DNA from 4 places in the Providencia sp. PROV004 genome. Region 1 is predicted to be linked to each of the others. Evidence: predicted binding sites of a transcription regulator. Region 1 holds the regulator's gene; each other region holds the start of a gene.
What was found. The regulator PurR, encoded in region 1, represses purine synthesis genes. The targets are predictions, from matches to a motif close to CANGCAAACGTTTGCNTG.
Positions count from the first base shown of each region.

Region 2: purH (bifunctional phosphoribosylaminoimidazolecarboxamide formyltransferase/IMP cyclohydrolase) is a predicted target of PurR. The motif match lies at 1,759-1,776, and genes of this name have one in related genera.
Region 3: glyA (serine hydroxymethyltransferase) is a predicted target of PurR. The motif match lies at 1,420-1,437, and genes of this name have one in related genera.
Region 4: purL (phosphoribosylformylglycinamidine synthase) is a predicted target of PurR. The motif match lies at 2,876-2,893, and genes of this name have one in related genera.

Region 1 covers NZ_CP042859.1:2,762,711-2,767,330, forward strand. The annotation lists gene rnt (ribonuclease T) at 1-16, shown strand, start outside; gene FVA69_RS12435 (Grx4 family monothiol glutaredoxin) at 116-463, opposite strand; gene sodB (superoxide dismutase [Fe]) at 943-1,521, shown strand; gene purR (HTH-type transcriptional repressor PurR) at 1,962-2,987, shown strand; gene punR (DNA-binding transcriptional activator PunR) at 2,997-3,902, opposite strand; gene punC (purine nucleoside transporter PunC) at 4,025-4,620, shown strand, end outside.
Region 2 covers NZ_CP042859.1:426,104-430,723, forward strand. The annotation lists gene purH (bifunctional phosphoribosylaminoimidazolecarboxamide formyltransferase/IMP cyclohydrolase) at 1-1,555, opposite strand, end outside; gene FVA69_RS01905 (hypothetical protein) at 1,858-2,016, shown strand; rRNA gene FVA69_RS01910 (16S ribosomal RNA) at 2,274-3,813, shown strand; tRNA gene FVA69_RS01915 (tRNA-Glu) at 3,952-4,027, shown strand; rRNA gene FVA69_RS01920 (23S ribosomal RNA) at 4,365-4,620, shown strand, end outside.
Region 3 covers NZ_CP042859.1:1,713,029-1,717,648, forward strand. The annotation lists gene hmpA (NO-inducible flavohemoprotein) at 1-1,080, opposite strand, end outside; gene glyA (serine hydroxymethyltransferase) at 1,543-2,796, shown strand; gene FVA69_RS07435 (3-phenylpropionate MFS transporter) at 2,878-4,029, shown strand; gene FVA69_RS07440 (fimbrial biogenesis chaperone) at 4,069-4,620, opposite strand, start outside.
Region 4 covers NZ_CP042859.1:1,685,843-1,690,462, reverse strand. The annotation lists gene purL (phosphoribosylformylglycinamidine synthase) at 1-2,792, opposite strand, end outside; gene mltF (membrane-bound lytic murein transglycosylase MltF) at 3,063-4,620, shown strand, end outside.

The DNA.
Region 1 (4,620 bases):
TGAAGACAGTCAATAATCTTTTAGTAAATCACCATGACAGAAAAAACCGTATTTGATGTAAAGCAAAAATGCCTTCGTCAAATACGGTTTTTACGTCTTTTATTTGTGGCTTAATTTAGTCTGCGCTAGCTTCATCTGCTGGACGATATTTATCCGCAGTTTCTTTGATTAGAGACTGGAGCTCACCACGCTGGAACATTTCCATGATGATATCACAGCCACCGACCAGCTCACCATCCACCCATAATTGTGGAAAAGTCGGCCAGTTTGCGTATTTTGGCAATTCAGCGCGAATATCTGGGTTTTGTAAGATATCAACATAAGCAAAACGCTCACCACAAGAAGACAGAGCTTGTACTGCTTGAGCAGAAAAACCACAGCTCGGAAGTTTAGGAGAGCCTTTCATATATAATAAAATTGGGTTTTCTTTAATTTGGCGCTCAATTCTTTCAATAGTTGTCATTTTTAACTTCCTTAAAACAAAGATGCAGGTTTGCAGTCAGCCGGTAACTGAGAGTCTACCGCAACTTAACAGAATACATTGACTGATATAATAAGAAACTGAATTGTTTCATACAATATGCCAGTTTTATAGGGGCATTACTATAGCATTCCAAAAAGCAAAAAGGCATCTTTTCTATCTTCTCTTTACCTAAGTCAAACAAGCAGCTATTTCTAGTTAAAAATGCATATTTGATATATTCAGGTCATCTATTCGGAATATCCATATGATTTCTATGTGTAACTCCCCTATTTATTTGTTAACATTTGAGTAACGCTATTACCTTTACCTTTGTAAGGTTTAACGTGTTATCATTAATATATTAAATATCATATCGCCGATAGGCGAAACTCTAATGATAAGCAGTAACCGACTATTTCGCTCATTTTAAGAGCAAACACCCTAAGTTTTTTGATATAAAAGCAATCAAGGAGTACGAAATGTCATTTGAACTACCCGCTTTACCGTATGCAAAAGATGCTTTAGAACCTTATATCTCAGCTGAAACCTTAGAATATCACTATGGTAAGCACCATAACACGTACGTTGTTAACTTAAATAACCTAATCAAAGGCACTGACTTTGAAGGAAAATCTTTAGAAGAAATTATCAAAACTTCTGAAGCCGGAGTTTTTAACAACGCAGCACAAGTTTGGAATCACACTTTCTATTGGAATTGCTTAGCGCCAAATGCAGGTGGTGAACCAACAGGTAAAGTAGCTGATGCAATCAATAAATCATTCGGTTCTTTCGCTGAATTTAAAGCTCAATTTACTGATGCAGCAACCAAAAATTTTGGTGCAGGTTGGACATGGCTGGTGAAAAAAGCAGATGGTAGCCTTGCTATAGTGAATACATCTAACGCTGCAACACCTATTTCTGGTGATGATAAGCCCGTGTTAACTGTTGATATTTGGGAGCACGCTTACTATATCGATTACCGTAACGCTCGCCCTAAATATTTAGAAAACTTCTGGGCACTGGTTAACTGGAAATTTGTGGAAGAAAATTTAGCATAACAATTTCTGCTTGTTGCTAAGTTTAGATACTGCAAGGGCGAGATATACTCGCCCTTTTAAATTCACCCTACTCAAGGCTGAAATAAAATCAGAAAATATGCGCAGCAAGAAAGATAATTAATGCTAATGAGCCCAGCGCAGCAAGCAATCCATATTTAACATCTGTATCCATGAGTTCCTCTCATTCTAATGTAATTGAATTAATAAATAACCATGAAACAATAAAGGTTATTAAGTATACATATCCAAAAAAGTAAAACTAGTGTCTATATCACATGTTATAACATCAATTATTTCTTTCGTTTTTGCGCTAGATCAGACAAAATCGACAACAAATCGCTAAATTATTGCCAGCAAAGGATCAATGCATCAATATGCAGGTAATTTTTTAACAAGAATTCTTATAGAGACCGGTTATTGGTCAGGAGTTTTTTTCCCCCATGGCAACGATTAAAGATGTGGCGAAGCGCGCTGGCGTATCTACCACAACCGTATCCCATGTTATTAATAAAACGCGCTTTGTAGCTGATGACACTAAGGCTGCGGTTTGGGCTGCAATTAAAGAGCTCAATTATTCGCCAAGTGCGGTTGCCCGTAGTTTAAAAGTTAACCACACAAAGTCGATTGGGTTGTTAGCAACTTCCAGTGAAGCGCCTTACTTCGCTGAGGTGATCGAATCTGTTGAAAATAGCTGTTATGAAAAAGGCTATACGCTGATTCTTTGTAATTCTCATAACAATTTGGGAAAACAAAAAGCGTATTTACAGATGCTAGCACAAAAGCGCGTTGATGGCTTACTTGTGATGTGTTCCGAGTACCCTGATACCTTAATTGGTATGCTAGAAGATTACCGCAATATCCCAATGGTAGTCATGGACTGGGGAACTTCTCGTGGCGATTTTACAGATAGCATTATTGATAACTCGTTCCATGGTGGATACCTAGCAGGTCGCTATTTAATTGACCGTGGGCATCGCGATATTGGAGTGATCCCTGGTTCACTTGAAAGAAATACAGGTATTGGACGTTTAACTGGCTTCAAAAAAGCAATGGAAGAGGCCAAAATTACACTAAAAGAAGAATGGATAGTTCAGGGGGATTTCGAACCTGAGTCTGGCTATAAAGCAATGACGCAAATTTTAAGCCATAAACAGCGCCCTACCGCTGTATTTTGTGGTGGTGATATCATGGCAATGGGAGCAATTTGTGCCGCTGATGAAATGGGATTACGTGTTCCACAAGATATTTCAATCATTGGCTATGATAATGTGCGAAATGCGCGCTATTTTACACCGGCATTGACCACAATCCACCAACCCAAAGAGCGTTTAGGGCAAATGGCCTTCACAATGCTGCTCGATCGTATCGTCAATAAGCGCGAAGATGCTCAAACAATCGAAGTCCACCCTCGCCTTGTAGAACGTCGTTCTGTTGCAGATGGTCCATTTATCGATTACCGCCGATAGTACGAATAACTAGGTTGAAAGCCACTCTGCGTTAAGCGTTTCGTTATCGCCAAGGTAATCTAACAACCAGCTGAGCGCTGGTGATGTATTATTTTCCACCCAAGTTAAACAGCAAGGACTGGGTGGAAAAGGCTGCGCTAATGATAGTTCAACTAATTGGCCGTTTTCACAAAGCGGAGCCGCTCGATGCTCAGGTACCATCCCAACACATAACCCATTAACTAAACAAGCTAAGCCATTTTCCCAGTAAGGCACAACAAGCCGACGCTGGTTATCAAGAGCCCAAGTATCACGTTTGGGTAGGTTACGTGAAGTATCTTCAAGGCACAAACTAGGGTACTCTCTCATTTGATCATCGGTCAGTTTTTCACCTATTCTGGCTAATGGGTGCTCTGGGCTTGCAACACACATCCACGACATAAAACCCATATCACGGAAACTATACCTTTCACCAATTGGAGATGCTCGAGTCGCACCAATCGCAACATCTACACGCCCATCAGCAAGTGCATCCCACACCCCATTAAACACCTCTGGATGAATAAAGAGTTCGATATCAGGAAAATGACGATAAAAATCAAGAATTAGCTGTTCTGTCCGCTGTGGTTTGACAATACAATCAACGGCAATACTAAATTGACCACGCCAACCATTCGCAACTTGCTGACACTGGTGACGAGTATCTGTCATTTTTTTGATAACAGAACGGCTCTCCTTAATAAATATCGCCCCAGCTTCCGTTAGCACAACATCACGATGTCGACGCTCAAACAGAGGAACCGCAAGCCATTCTTCAACTTGCTTAACGGTATAGCTGATTGCAGAAGGTACACGGTGCAATTCTTCAGCAGCACCACTAAAGCTTCCAGTTCGAGCAACTGCATCAATCACTTCGAGTGCATGCGCAGACCACATAACTTCTCCTTTCAAAAATTTTGATAACAAGATCCAAATATTACCGTTTCACAACCTAAAAAAATAGCCTATACAATGGCGTCATCATTAACATTTTTTTAAATATCAGATAAGTAATAATTATGTCGAATACTGTGAAAAAAAACGCCCCTGGATTTATGGTGTACCTTGCAGGACTTAGCATGCTGGGGTTTTTAGCCATTGATATGTATTTACCTGCATTTGGTGCTATGCAAGACACCCTGCATACATCCGAAGGCGCGATCAGTGCTTCTCTCAGTATCTTTTTAGCTGGTTTTGCCTTCGCTCAGCTATTATGGGGGCCATTATCAGACAAACTTGGCCGTAAGCCTGTTCTCATTGTGGGCTTAACTATTTTCATTTTAAGTAGCTTAGCTATTTATTGGGTGGAAACCGCAACACAGCTATTAACACTACGTTTTTTACAGGCGGTTGGAGTCTGCTCCGCGGCTGTTTTGTGGCAAGCACTAGTTATCGACCGCTATGATGAAGCAAATACCCAAAAAGTTTTTGCTTCTATTATGCCGCTAGTCGCGCTATCCCCTGCTTTAGCGCCATTATTAGGTGCATGGGTTCTTGAGCACCAAACATGGGAAGCAATTTTCCTGATCCTAATGGCGGTGGGTATATTACTTTTATTACCAACGCTCTTTTTGAAAAATGTTTCAGTTAAAACAATAACTGATGACAACCAACC
Region 2 (4,620 bases), 2.3 Mb from region 1:
TGGCGATACCATGTTCATTTGCCGCCGCAATGACTTCATCATCACGGATAGAACCACCTGGTTGGATAACACAGGTTACTCCAACAGCAGCTGCGGCATCAATACCATCGCGGAATGGGAAAAAGGCATCTGAGGCCATTGCACAGCCAGCGACTTCTAAACCTTCATCAGCGGCTTTAATACCTGCAATTTTTGCAGAATAGACACGGCTCATTTGCCCTGCACCAATTCCAACGGTCATGTCATTTTTGGCATAAACAATCGCATTCGATTTCACAAACTTCGCGACTTTCCAGCAGAACATAGCATCTTTTAATTCACGCTCTGTAGGTTGGCGGTTTGTGACTACACGTAGCGCTTCCTTTTCAACCATACCTAAGTCACGGTCTTGTACCAATAAACCACCATTCACACGTTTAAAGTCTAATCCTGTAACTGGTTTGCTCCATTCGCCACATTCAAGTACGCGAACGTTTTGTTTAGTCTCAAGAATAGGTAGTGCATCTTTAGCAACAGAAGGCGCAATAATGACTTCCACAAATTGGCGATCGATAATGGCTTGAGCAGTTTCTTTATCTAATTGACGATTGAAAGCGATAATGCCGCCAAAAGCAGAAGTTGGATCAGTTTTGAATGCGTTATCATAAGCAGCATGAATCGAATCACCGATAGCGACACCACAAGGGTTTGCATGTTTAACAATGACACAAGCAGGCTCTTCGAATGATTTAACGCATTCAAGAGCTGCATCGGTATCAGCGATATTGTTATAAGACAGGGCTTTACCTTGGATCTGCTGAGCAGTTGCAATAGACGCTTCTTTTGGGTTTTCTTCTATATAAAAAGCGGCATCTTGATGGCTGTTCTCTCCGTAACGCATGTCTTGTTTCTTAATAAAATTTAAATTCAAGGTGCGAGGGAAACGGCCAGAAGGCTGGGTCGTATCACCATAATAAGGGGCAACTAATTCACCAAAGTAATTCGCAATCATGCTGTCATAAGCTGCAGTGTGTTCAAAAGCTTTAATTGCGAGGTCAAACCGCGTAGACCAATTGAGTGAGTTTTCGTGGTTATCCATTTCATCAATAATGATTTGATAGTCATTACTATTTACTACAATTGCTACGTCTTTATGGTTCTTAGCCGCGGAGCGCACCATGGTTGGGCCGCCGATATCAATATTCTCTACAGCATCTTCAAGGGTACAATTTGGTTTTGCCACGGTTTGGGCAAATGGATATAGATTAACAACGACCATATCAATCGGTGCAATATCATGCTGTTGCATAATGGCATCATCCGTACCACGACGACCTAAAATTCCGCCATGCACTTTCGGGTGCAATGTTTTTACTCGGCCATCCATCATTTCAGGGAACCCTGTGTAATCTGAAACTTCAGTTACGTTTAGTCCTGACTCAGCGAGTAACTTTGCAGTACCGCCGGTAGATAGGAGCTCAACACCACGTTGAGATAACGCCTTAGCGAATTCAACAACCCCTGTTTTATCAGACACACTAAGCAGGGCACGACGAATAGGACGAAGCAGTTGCATGAGATAGATCCCTTGGATTTGAATAAATAAGGCAATAACGAATATCAGTCAGTGAAAAACTCAACGAGCTTTTCTTATATACCTATTATATCTATTGATGAAAGCAAAGCGGAATTTGCCAACTTTCTCTATAACAATATATAAGTCACTAACAATTTCAGAACATAAAAACAAAATCAATGCTGAAATTTCGAATCAATTGTAACGCAAACGTTTGCGTAATGCGCGATAATTTTAAAATTATTTTCAGGTTGTGGATAACTTCGTGCATAAGTCAGTATAAGTAGGGGTTTTGCTGTGGAATGCAGCAGTTGAATAAAAAAATGCAAAAAAAGGGTTGCCAGATTTTTCTGACTCCCTATAATGCGCCACCACTGACCGGGAACAAGACAACGCAAAGCGCGGTGAACACTGAAACGGCAGCGAGAGATTCTGAAAAGAAAAAGCAAAAAATTGCTTGACTCTCACAGAGGAAAACGTATTATACGCCTCCTCGCGACAACGACCTCGAAGTCGAAAATCAACAGATTTAGTCGCAACGCTCTTTAACAATTTATCAGACAATCTGTGTGGGCACTCACAGGACACTATCAAAAAAATATTTGATTTTAAGTCTTGAAGAGTGACTAACACGTTAATTCATATATATGAACTAATAGGTAATTTGGTTTCTTCGGAAATCAAACGACAGTAAACATTCTTTGAGCATCAAGCTTTTTAATTGAAGAGTTTGATCATGGCTCAGATTGAACGCTGGCGGCAGGCCTAACACATGCAAGTCGAGCGGTAACAGGGGAAGCTTGCTTCTCGCTGACGAGCGGCGGACGGGTGAGTAATGTATGGGGATCTGCCCGATAGAGGGGGATAACTACTGGAAACGGTAGCTAATACCGCATAATCTCTCAGGAGCAAAGCAGGGGAACTTCGGTCCTTGCGCTATCGGATGAACCCATATGGGATTAGCTAGTAGGTGAGGTAATGGCTCACCTAGGCGACGATCCCTAGCTGGTCTGAGAGGATGATCAGCCACACTGGGACTGAGACACGGCCCAGACTCCTACGGGAGGCAGCAGTGGGGAATATTGCACAATGGGCGCAAGCCTGATGCAGCCATGCCGCGTGTATGAAGAAGGCCCTAGGGTTGTAAAGTACTTTCAGTCGGGAGGAAGGCGTTGATGCTAATATCATCAACGATTGACGTTACCGACAGAAGAAGCACCGGCTAACTCCGTGCCAGCAGCCGCGGTAATACGGAGGGTGCAAGCGTTAATCGGAATTACTGGGCGTAAAGCGCACGCAGGCGGTTGATTAAGTTAGATGTGAAATCCCCGGGCTTAACCTGGGAATGGCATCTAAGACTGGTCAGCTAGAGTCTTGTAGAGGGGGGTAGAATTCCATGTGTAGCGGTGAAATGCGTAGAGATGTGGAGGAATACCGGTGGCGAAGGCGGCCCCCTGGACAAAGACTGACGCTCAGGTGCGAAAGCGTGGGGAGCAAACAGGATTAGATACCCTGGTAGTCCACGCTGTAAACGATGTCGATTTGAAGGTTGTTCCCTTGAGGAGTGGCTTTCGGAGCTAACGCGTTAAATCGACCGCCTGGGGAGTACGGCCGCAAGGTTAAAACTCAAATGAATTGACGGGGGCCCGCACAAGCGGTGGAGCATGTGGTTTAATTCGATGCAACGCGAAGAACCTTACCTACTCTTGACATCCAGAGAATTTAGCAGAGATGCTTTAGTGCCTTCGGGAACTCTGAGACAGGTGCTGCATGGCTGTCGTCAGCTCGTGTTGTGAAATGTTGGGTTAAGTCCCGCAACGAGCGCAACCCTTATCCTTTGTTGCCAGCGATTCGGTCGGGAACTCAAAGGAGACTGCCGGTGATAAACCGGAGGAAGGTGGGGATGACGTCAAGTCATCATGGCCCTTACGAGTAGGGCTACACACGTGCTACAATGGCGTATACAAAGAGAAGCGACCTCGCGAGAGCAAGCGGAACTCATAAAGTACGTCGTAGTCCGGATTGGAGTCTGCAACTCGACTCCATGAAGTCGGAATCGCTAGTAATCGTAGATCAGAATGCTACGGTGAATACGTTCCCGGGCCTTGTACACACCGCCCGTCACACCATGGGAGTGGGTTGCAAAAGAAGTAGGTAGCTTAACCTTCGGGAGGGCGCTTACCACTTTGTGATTCATGACTGGGGTGAAGTCGTAACAAGGTAACCGTAGGGGAACCTGCGGTTGGATCACCTCCTTACCATTGAAGTGTTTTTGTGAAGTGCTCACACAGATTGTCTGATAGAAAGTAGAGCAATGGCTTTACGTGGGAGACTTATTCGAGAGGATAAGACTTACATGAAAATAGCAAAACGGTGTTTTGCAATTGAATTTTCGTGTCCCCTTCGTCTAGAGGCCTAGGACACCGCCCTTTCACGGCGGTAACAGGGGTTCGAATCCCCTAGGGGACGCCAATTGCGCCGATATCGAGTGAAAGACGATGTCCCCAATAATGATTAAGCCAATTATGTAAATAGTTGGTTTAACAATTATGCTCTTTAACAATCTGGAACAAGCTGAAAATTGAAAACAACGCACATTGTTTATCGCTTAAACAATGTGAGAGTCTCTCAAAAATCTCAACTTGAATAGTGTACTTTAAACTATCGAGTCGACGAGCGACATGAGTTCAAGGCAGCCCGCGCACAGCAAGCGCAGCGTACTTAACGTGCGTGAGCATTGCGCGCACGGACTAACGCCGAAATCATGAAGCACAGTCACTCGTTGTAAGAAGACACCTTCGGGTTGTGAGGTTAAGCGACTAAGCGTACACGGTGGATGCCTAGGCAATCAGAGGCGATGAAGGACGTGCTAATCTGCGATAAGCGTCGGTAAGGTGATATGAACCGTGATAACCGACGATTTCCGAATGGGGAAACCCAGTGCAATTCGTTGCACTATCGTTTGATGAATACATAGTCAAACGAAGCGAACCGGGGGAACTGAAACATCTCAGTACCCCGAGGAAAAGAAATCAACCGAGATTCCCCTAGTAGCGGCGAGCGAA
Region 3 (4,620 bases), 1.0 Mb from region 1:
ATAGAATTGCATGTTCGGTTGCTCAATCCATTCACGTACCAATTCTAAATTCATTAAACCTTCATATTGGTAATCAAACCCGAGACGATCTTCCTCTCTTGGTTGATTAAACCAAATCGCAGATTGGCTGGTTTGTTGTTTTGCTAATAGTTGTTGAATTTCGTGCCTAAAGGCATGAACAGCACCATTTTCAGCGGCATGGAACCAATTAACTTGAGCATTGTGACCTTGTTCTGTTAGATGATTTAACATACTCAGCATTGGGGTTAAACCAACGCCTGCAGAGATCAAGGTAACAGGTGTCTGGCCATCAACATCAATGAAGAAATCACCACAGGGTGGGGCGAGTAGTACATGGTCACCTTCATTTAATTGTTGATGTAAGAAATTAGAAACTGAGCCTTGTTCTTCACGTTTTACTGCAATACGGTAGCTACGGCCATTAGGCGCAGTCGTCAGTGAGTATTGGCGGATTTCTTGGTTTTCAAATCCCTGGTTGTTGACATAAATAGTGATATATTGGCCTGGGCGGTAATCCGCGACAGGTTTCCCATCGACAGGTACGAATTCAAAACTGGTGATCACATCACTTTGGGGCTGTTTTTGTTTCAATTTAAATTCACGTAAACCTTCCCAGCCCCCAATTTTATCTGCATTCTCTTGGTAAATTACTGCTTCACGACCAATAAAGATATCAGCTAAGACCCCGTAAGCTCTTCCCCAAGCATCAAGTACTTCTTGGCCTGGGCTAAGTAGTTCATCGATAGCCGCCAGTAAATTTTCCCCAACAATAGGGTAATGCTCAGGTTTGATATTTAAACTAACGTGTTTTTGGGCAATTTTTTCAACCGCTGAAATCAGTGCTTCAGGGGTTTCAATATTTACCGCATAAGCACAAATAGCGTTGAATAGAGCTTCACGTTGGTCGCCATTCATTTGGTGAGTCATGTTAAAAATATCTTTTAGTTCAGGGTGTTGTTTAAACATCCGATCATAAAAATGTGCGGTTAATTTTGGCCCTGTTTCAGCAATGGCAGGAATGGTGGATTTAACAATGGCGATGGTTTGGCTATCTAGCATACAGGTGCTCCTGAATTATTTTCATGTTCTCATCGTAGTGATCGTAAGGCGTCAGTTTTTAGTTTTGTACAAACATATCCTTTTACATCATTGGGATAAGTATATTTCATCCCAATAAATCACTCTTTTTTGAGAGACATAAAGTTTATTTATAAACATGTATTTTAAATACAACTTATAATATTTAAGGTTTTATGTAAAGACTCAAACTGGGAAAATATGTCGGAATTAAGCACACAATGAGAAGGGGCTAGCAAATCTGGATGTTTCTACGTTAAAAATTAAAATTTAAGCTATTTTATAGTGGAGCCTTCAGAAGCAAATGAAGTGAAAAAAATTAATGCAATCGTTTGCGTATATTTTTTCTTTAGGGCTATCTCAAGAGAGAAAAAGAGTTTACACTGTGTGTCATTGCGATGAATCGATTTTCAACCTATTGAATTGCTGAGGCAGGAGAAGCGAATGTTAAAGCGTGAAATGAATATTGCTGACTACGATCCAAAATTATGGGAAGCAATGGAGCAAGAAGTACAACGTCAAGAAGAACACATTGAATTAATTGCTTCTGAAAACTATACCAGTCCACGAGTCATGCAGGCTCAAGGTTCTCAGCTAACCAATAAATATGCAGAAGGCTACCCAGGCAAACGCTACTATGGCGGTTGTGAGTATGTTGATGTGGTAGAACAATTAGCGATTGACCGTGCGAAAGAACTATTTGGTGCTGACTATGCGAACGTGCAACCACACTCAGGTTCACAAGCTAACGCTGCTGTTTACATGGCGTTATTACAGCCAGGTGATACTGTTCTGGGGATGAATCTGGCACATGGTGGTCACTTAACTCACGGTTCACCAGTTAACTTCTCAGGTAAACTGTACAACATCGTGCCTTATGGCATCGATGAAAGCGGTAAAATTGACTACGATGATATCAAAGCGCAAGCTGAAAAACATAAACCAAAAATGATTATCGGTGGTTTTTCTGCGTATTCAGGTGTGGTTGATTGGGCAAAAATGCGTGAAATCGCAGATGGCATTGGTGCTTATCTGTTTGTGGATATGGCTCACGTAGCAGGTTTGATTGCTGCTGGTGTTTATCCAAACCCAGTGCCTCACGCACATGTTGTGACGACAACAACACATAAAACTTTAGCAGGTCCACGTGGTGGATTAATTTTAGCTAAAGGTGGTGACGAAGAGTTATACAAAAAAATCAACTCAGCCGTATTCCCAGGTTCTCAAGGTGGCCCTTTAATGCATGTGATTGCAGGTAAAGCGGTTGCATTGAAAGAAGCGATGGAACCAGAATTCAAAGTTTACCAACAACAAGTGGCTAAAAATGCCAAAGCAATGGTCGACGTTTTCCAAAAACGTGGCTATAAAGTCGTATCTGGTGGAACGGAAAACCATTTGTTCTTAGTGGATTTAGTAGACAAAGATATCACAGGTAAAGATGCAGATGCTGCACTGGGCCGTGCGAATATCACAGTTAACAAAAACAGTGTACCTAACGATCCTAAGAGCCCATTCGTAACGTCTGGTGTACGTATCGGTTCTCCTGCAATTACACGCCGCGGCTTTAAAGAAGCAGAAGCGAGTGAGCTAGCGGGCTGGATGTGTGATATCCTAGACAACCTCAATGACGAAGCGACCATTGAGAGCGTAAAACAAAAAGTATTAGCAATTTGCAAGAAATACCCAGTTTACGCATAATTTAAACGACAATTCGTGATTAAAACCCGCTTCTACATGTATGTATGAGCGGGTTTTTTGCATTGAAAAAACGGAGGGATGATGGTCATTCCATCAACGCGTTGGCTAGCCATTGATTATTTTACCTACTTTTTTGCCTACAGTATTTTCTTACCATTTTGGTCAGTTTGGCTACAAGGTGAGGGAATTGATGCAGAAATGATTGGTGTTTTGTTAGGGGTAGGGTTAGCAGCCCGTTTCCTTGGCGCGATGTTCATTACTCCTTTAGTTAAAGAGCCCTCGAAACTGATTACGGCACTACGTTTACTTGCAGGGCTTTCACTCATTTTCTCTGTTGGTTTTGCTTTGGGTTCTCATTGGGCATGGCTGCTATTTGTAATGATAGGCTTTAACTTATTTTTTGCGCCAATGGTTCCGTTAGGAGATTCACTGGCAGGAACATGGCAAAAACAATTTACCTTTGACTATGGCAAAATTCGCGTCTGGGGGTCGATAGCTTTTATTATTGGCTCCTCATTGATGGGGTATTTAGCAGGTGTTTGGGGTAATAAAGCCATCATGGTAGCGTTGATAGTAAGCTGTTTAGCATTATTACTAGGCGCAATGATGAAACCGGCAATTATGCCAATGGGAGCGGCGAAAATTGAAGGTGGCAATAAAGTCACTTTTAAACAGTTGATTGCTGATAAAAACGTCGTTAGGTTTTTAATTTGTGTGACCTTATTACAAGGGGCCCATGCAGCTTATTATGGTTTTGCTTCCCTATTTTGGAAAGAGGCGGGTTATTCAGATTTAGTGATCGGTAATTTATGGTCGCTGGGGGTGGTTGCTGAAGTCATTGTATTTATGTTAAGTCACCGTTTGTTCCGGCGTTGGAGTGCGCGTAATTTACTGCTGTTATCCGCATTTTGTGGAATTATCCGCTGGGGGCTGATGGGGGCGTTTACTGCATTACCTGTGTTAATTGTAGTGCAAATTCTTCACAGTGGGACTTTTACGATTTGTCATCTAGCGGCAATGCGCTTTATCAGCGCAAGAAAAGAAAATGAAATTATCCCATTACAAGGTGTTTACTCTGCCCTCGCAACCGGTGGTGGGTTAGCCGTCCTGACTATTATTGTGGGGTATATTTATGAGCGAGTGCCTGCTCATCATGGTGTAGTTTTCTATTTAATGGCGCTTCTTGCTATTCCTGCCGTGTTTATCCGCCCTAAAGTTGTAGCTCAATCCTAGTATATATCAACCAAGCTATAAAAGGGGCTAAACCTATTTTTATAGCTTGGTTTGGTACTGAATTTGTTTCCCTGTATCGTCAATATAAATCATTGTTATATTTTCTCCGTGATTAATGACGGCGGTTGAAGGGAAGATTTGTGATGAAAATGGCGCAACCATCGAACTTTTTGTAATAGAACGGCTTTCATTATTAGCTAGATAGATATTGGCAATACTTAAAAAATAAGGGGTTGGGTTGTTGACGATAATGCCATCTTTAGCTAAATGGAATTTAATGTTATTGATTAAATCATCTGGTTTATTTATAAGCGCAATTGGTCGATAAAAAACTTTAATCCGTGTTTGAATGGCGAACTGCAGCATATTTGCACTATTTATTTGTTTTGGCTTTGGCGCAATGTCTAATACATTTAAATAAAATACAGACTCTTTATTCGTAGGGAGTTTGTCGCCAATAAAGCGTATTTGTAATTGAGCTCCGTCATTTGCCGCGATTTTAGTAACGGGGGGGGTCACAATAAATGGCGCGTTCGTCGTTTCTGGTGTTGAATCGAGGTTACCTTCATCCACCCAACTTTGAGTCAATGT
Region 4 (4,620 bases), 1.1 Mb from region 1:
ATTTGAATGACTGCTCCTAGCTCTTCGTTAAATAACGCCGCAAGCGTGTCTTCATCAAAAGAGCTGATATCAACATTAATACCGCAATGACCCGCAAAAGCCATTTCTACTAAAGTGACGAATAAACCACCATCTGAGCGGTCATGGTAGGCTAGAAGTTTTTGCTCTGATAACAACTTCTGAATTGTATTAAAGAAGCCAAGTAATACTTCAGGACTGCGTACATCAGGGGCTTTATTACCTAACTGACGATATACCTGTGCGAGCGCAGAGCCGCCCAGCGCATTATTGCCTTGCCCAAGGTCAATTAATAACAAGGCATTATCATTAGTTACTTTTAATTCAGGTGTCACTGTCAAGCGAACATCTTCAACACGACCAAATGCACTAATCACCAAAGAAAGTGGCGAGGTCATTTCGCGTTCTTCGCCATCTTGCTGCCAACGCGTTTTCATTGACATGGAGTCTTTACCAACTGGGATAGTTAAACCTAACGCAGGGCACAGTTCTTCTCCTACCGCTTTAACCGCTTCATATAGACCTGCATCTTCACCAGGGTGCCCAGCTGCTGCCATCCAGTTAGCCGACAATTTAACGCGTTTTAAATCTTGCACATAAGAACATGCGATATTAGTTAATGCTTCCCCAACTGCCATTCGTGCTGATGCAGCAAAGTCTACCAATGCTACTGGTGTTCTTTCACCTATTGACATGGATTCCCCATAGTAGCTATCTAAGCTAGCGGTGGTTACCGCGCAGTCAGCAACAGGAATTTGCCATGGGCCAACCATCTGATCACGTGCCACCATACCCGTCACTGTGCGGTCACCAATGGTGATTAAGAATGTTTTTTCAGCTACTGCAGGCAAATGTAGAACACGCTTCACCGCTTCATTTAAATTAATCGCTGTTCTATCTAATGAATCGGGCTCTGCCTTTAATGTTGTTACATCACGCAGCATTTTTGGTGTTTTACCCAGTAAAACATCCAAAGGCATATCTATAGGTTGGTTAGAAAAGTGTTCATCATTCAGTGTTAAATGTCGCTCTTCAGTCGCCTCCCCAATCACGGCAAATGGCGCACGTTCACGTTCACAAATCGCCGTAAAGACAGAAAGCTGCTCAGGTGAAACTGCCATCACATAGCGCTCTTGAGACTCATTACACCAAACTTCTAGCGGGCTCATGCCCGGTTCATCATTAAGAATTTTACGTAACTCAAAACGTCCACCGCGGCCACCATCACTCACCAGCTCAGGCATGGCATTCGATAAACCACCTGCGCCCACATCGTGGATAAATAAGATAGGGTTATCATCACCAAGCTGCCAGCAACGGTCGATAACTTCTTGGCAACGGCGTTCCATTTCGGCATTATCACGTTGTACCGAAGCAAAATCGAGATCTGCGTCTGATTGGCCTGATGCCATTGATGATGCAGCCCCGCCACCTAACCCAATGTTCATTGAAGGGCCACCGAGTACAATCAGTTTTGCACCAACCGTAATATCGCCTTTTTGTACGTGATCTGCACGGATGTTTCCGATACCACCCGCTAACATAATAGGCTTATGGTAACCACGTAATTCTTCACCATTGTGGCTGTTAACTTTTTCTTCATACGTTCTGAAATAACCTAATAGCGCAGGACGACCAAATTCATTATTGAATGCCGCCCCACCTAATGGCCCTTCCATCATAATATCCAAAGCCGTCACAATGCGCTCTGGTTTACCAAAATCTTCTTCCCAAGGCTGTTCAAAACCGGGAATGCGTAAGTTAGAAACAGAAAAACCGACTAAACCAGCTTTTGGCTTCGCGCCACGCCCTGTTGCGCCTTCATCACGAATTTCACCGCCAGAGCCTGTTGCTGCTCCCGGCCATGGTGAAATCGCTGTTGGGTGGTTATGAGTTTCCACCTTCATTAAGATATGAGCATCTTCTTGGTGGTAGCGGTATGTACGTCCTTCAGGTTCAGGAAAAAAGCGGCCAACAGACGAACCTTCCATAACGGCGGCATTATCTTTATAAGCAGATAAAACATGGTCAGGTGTTTTTTCAAACGTATTTTTAATCATTTTAAACAGTGATTTAGGCTGTTTTTCACCATCAATTACCCAGTCTGCATTAAAGATTTTATGGCGGCAATGTTCTGAGTTTGCTTGCGCAAACATATAGAGCTCAACATCCGTTGGATTACGTTTTAACCCAGTAAATGCCTCTAACAGGTAATCAATTTCGTCATCGGCTAACGCGAGCCCCATTTCCCTGTTAGCTGTTTCCAATGCAAGGCGGCCACCTGTAATCACATCAATGGATTTCATTGGTGCCGGCTGTTGCTGCACAAACAGTGCGCTCGCTTGTTCAAAAGAAGAAAAAATGCTTTCCATCATGCGATCATGCAAAATAGCGATCACTTCATGCCACTGTTCTTGGGTCAATGCATCACTTTGAACATAATAAGCAATCCCGCGTTCGATACGCTTTACTTGGCGAAGACCACAGTTATGTGCAATATCGGTGGCTTTTGAAGACCACGGAGAGATAGTTCCCGGACGAGGAGTGACTAAAATAAGCTTACCGAATGGCTCGTGCTCAGCCAGAGAAGGACCATACTTTAACAAACTGCTCAGTTTGCCTTGCTCACTATCACTCAACGGCGCTGATAATTCAGCAAAGTGCATATACTCAGCATAGATATCCGTGACAGGAAGCTGTTTTTCTGCAAACAGCGCCAAAAGGCGGGTAATACGAAATGCTGATAGAGCAGGTGAACCACGCAAAATTTCCATCGTCTTAATTTCTCTCTTTTAAACGCCAGCCCTGAACATGAAAGCAGGGAAACCGGAACACATTATAGAGCAATGTTCATCAATACGAAACCGTTTGCGTGATTAAAAATAAAGCGATTAGTTAAATATTATTCTGTGCTAAATACGATAATATAGGTTGCACCGTTCCTAAATGTTGAGCAAAATAGCCGACTACTGGAATTATAACCATTACTTAGCCATACTCTTTTATGGACATACAGCACCAGCCAATGCACGAGAAACTATTATTTGAATAACTTAAAAGTTAACTATTTAATTATCGTGGTCATCGCGCTACTAGCAACTATGGTCATCGGTTTTAACGTCCGCTGGCCCAATACGCAGAATTCACAAATTAATAAAATTATTTCTCAAGGTGAATTACGTATTAGTGCCGTTAGCTCGCCACTTATCTATATTGATGAGCAGAAACAGCTGCGTGGGTTCGACTACGAGCTGGCTCAAGGCTTTGCCTCATACTTAGGCGTTAAACTCAAGATAACCATCCGCCCAACATTCGAGCAAATATTTGATGACCTTGAAAATGGCGATGCCGATATCGCGGTTGCGGGTTTACTGTATAACAAAGACCGTTTAGCCAAAACAAAAACTGGTCCAAGTTATCTTAATGTCACTCAACAACTTGTCTATCGCAAAGGAACAAATCGCCCCAAAAACTTCAATGAAATAACGGGTAAATTATTGGTAACAGCGGGTACGGCGCATGCAAGTACCTTGAAGGAACTCGCCAAGGAATACCCAAACCTAAAGTGGGAAGAAACCTCAAAATACAATACCAATCAAATCCTTGAAATGGTTGCCGATGGTGAGGTTGACTACACATTAGAAGACTCTATTGCCGTTGCACTACAGCAACGTATTCACCCGCAATTAGCGGTTGCTTTTGATTTATTGGATGATCATGCTGTTACTTGGTATATGCGTCGTAGTAAAGAAAACAGTTTAGATGCTGCGTTGCTTGATTTCTTCAACATCAGCCATGAAAGCGAATTACTTGCACGTCTTAATGAAAAATATTTCAGCCATGTAGAGTCTTTCGATTATTTCGACACAATGGCATTTATTAAAGCCATTGATAATAAACTCCCCGAGTATCAACCTCTATTTGAAAAATATGCTCAGGTAATTGACTGGAAATTATTAGCGGCTATTGCATGGCAAGAGTCCCATTGGGATCCTTTAGCGACCTCACCTACGGGGGTACGCGGGCTAATGATGCTAACAAAGCCAACCGCAACAACAATGGGTATTGCGGATAGGTTAGACCCGGAAGAAAGCATAAAGGGCGGCGCCGCTTATATAGCTTATATTATGGAGCGTTTACCTGAAACCATCGAAGAGGATGACCGTATCTGGTTTGCCCTTTCCGCCTATAATATGGGGTATGGGCATATGCAGGATGTCCGTAAATTAACTGAAATGTTAGGCGGAGACCCTAACCGGTGGTTAGATGTAAAAGCCCGTTTACCTTTATTGACGCAGAAAAAATATTACTCACAACTCACTTATGGTTATGCACGTGGCCACGAAGCTTATCGTTACGTTGAGAATATTCGTCGTTATCATCAAAGTTTAGTGGGTTACTTACAAAGCCAAGAAAGAAAACAGCATGCTCTTGATATTGCCCAGAAGTCACTTATTTATTTGATTTCTCCTGAGAACCATAGCACTACTGAATCTCAAGCTATGCAAAATCAGTCCCCTATTTCTGAAAAAGTTAGTATGACGAATTTAGGGAAAATGAGTTCTGCGGCGCGGCCATCTAAAACTCTTGATGAAAAAAGGC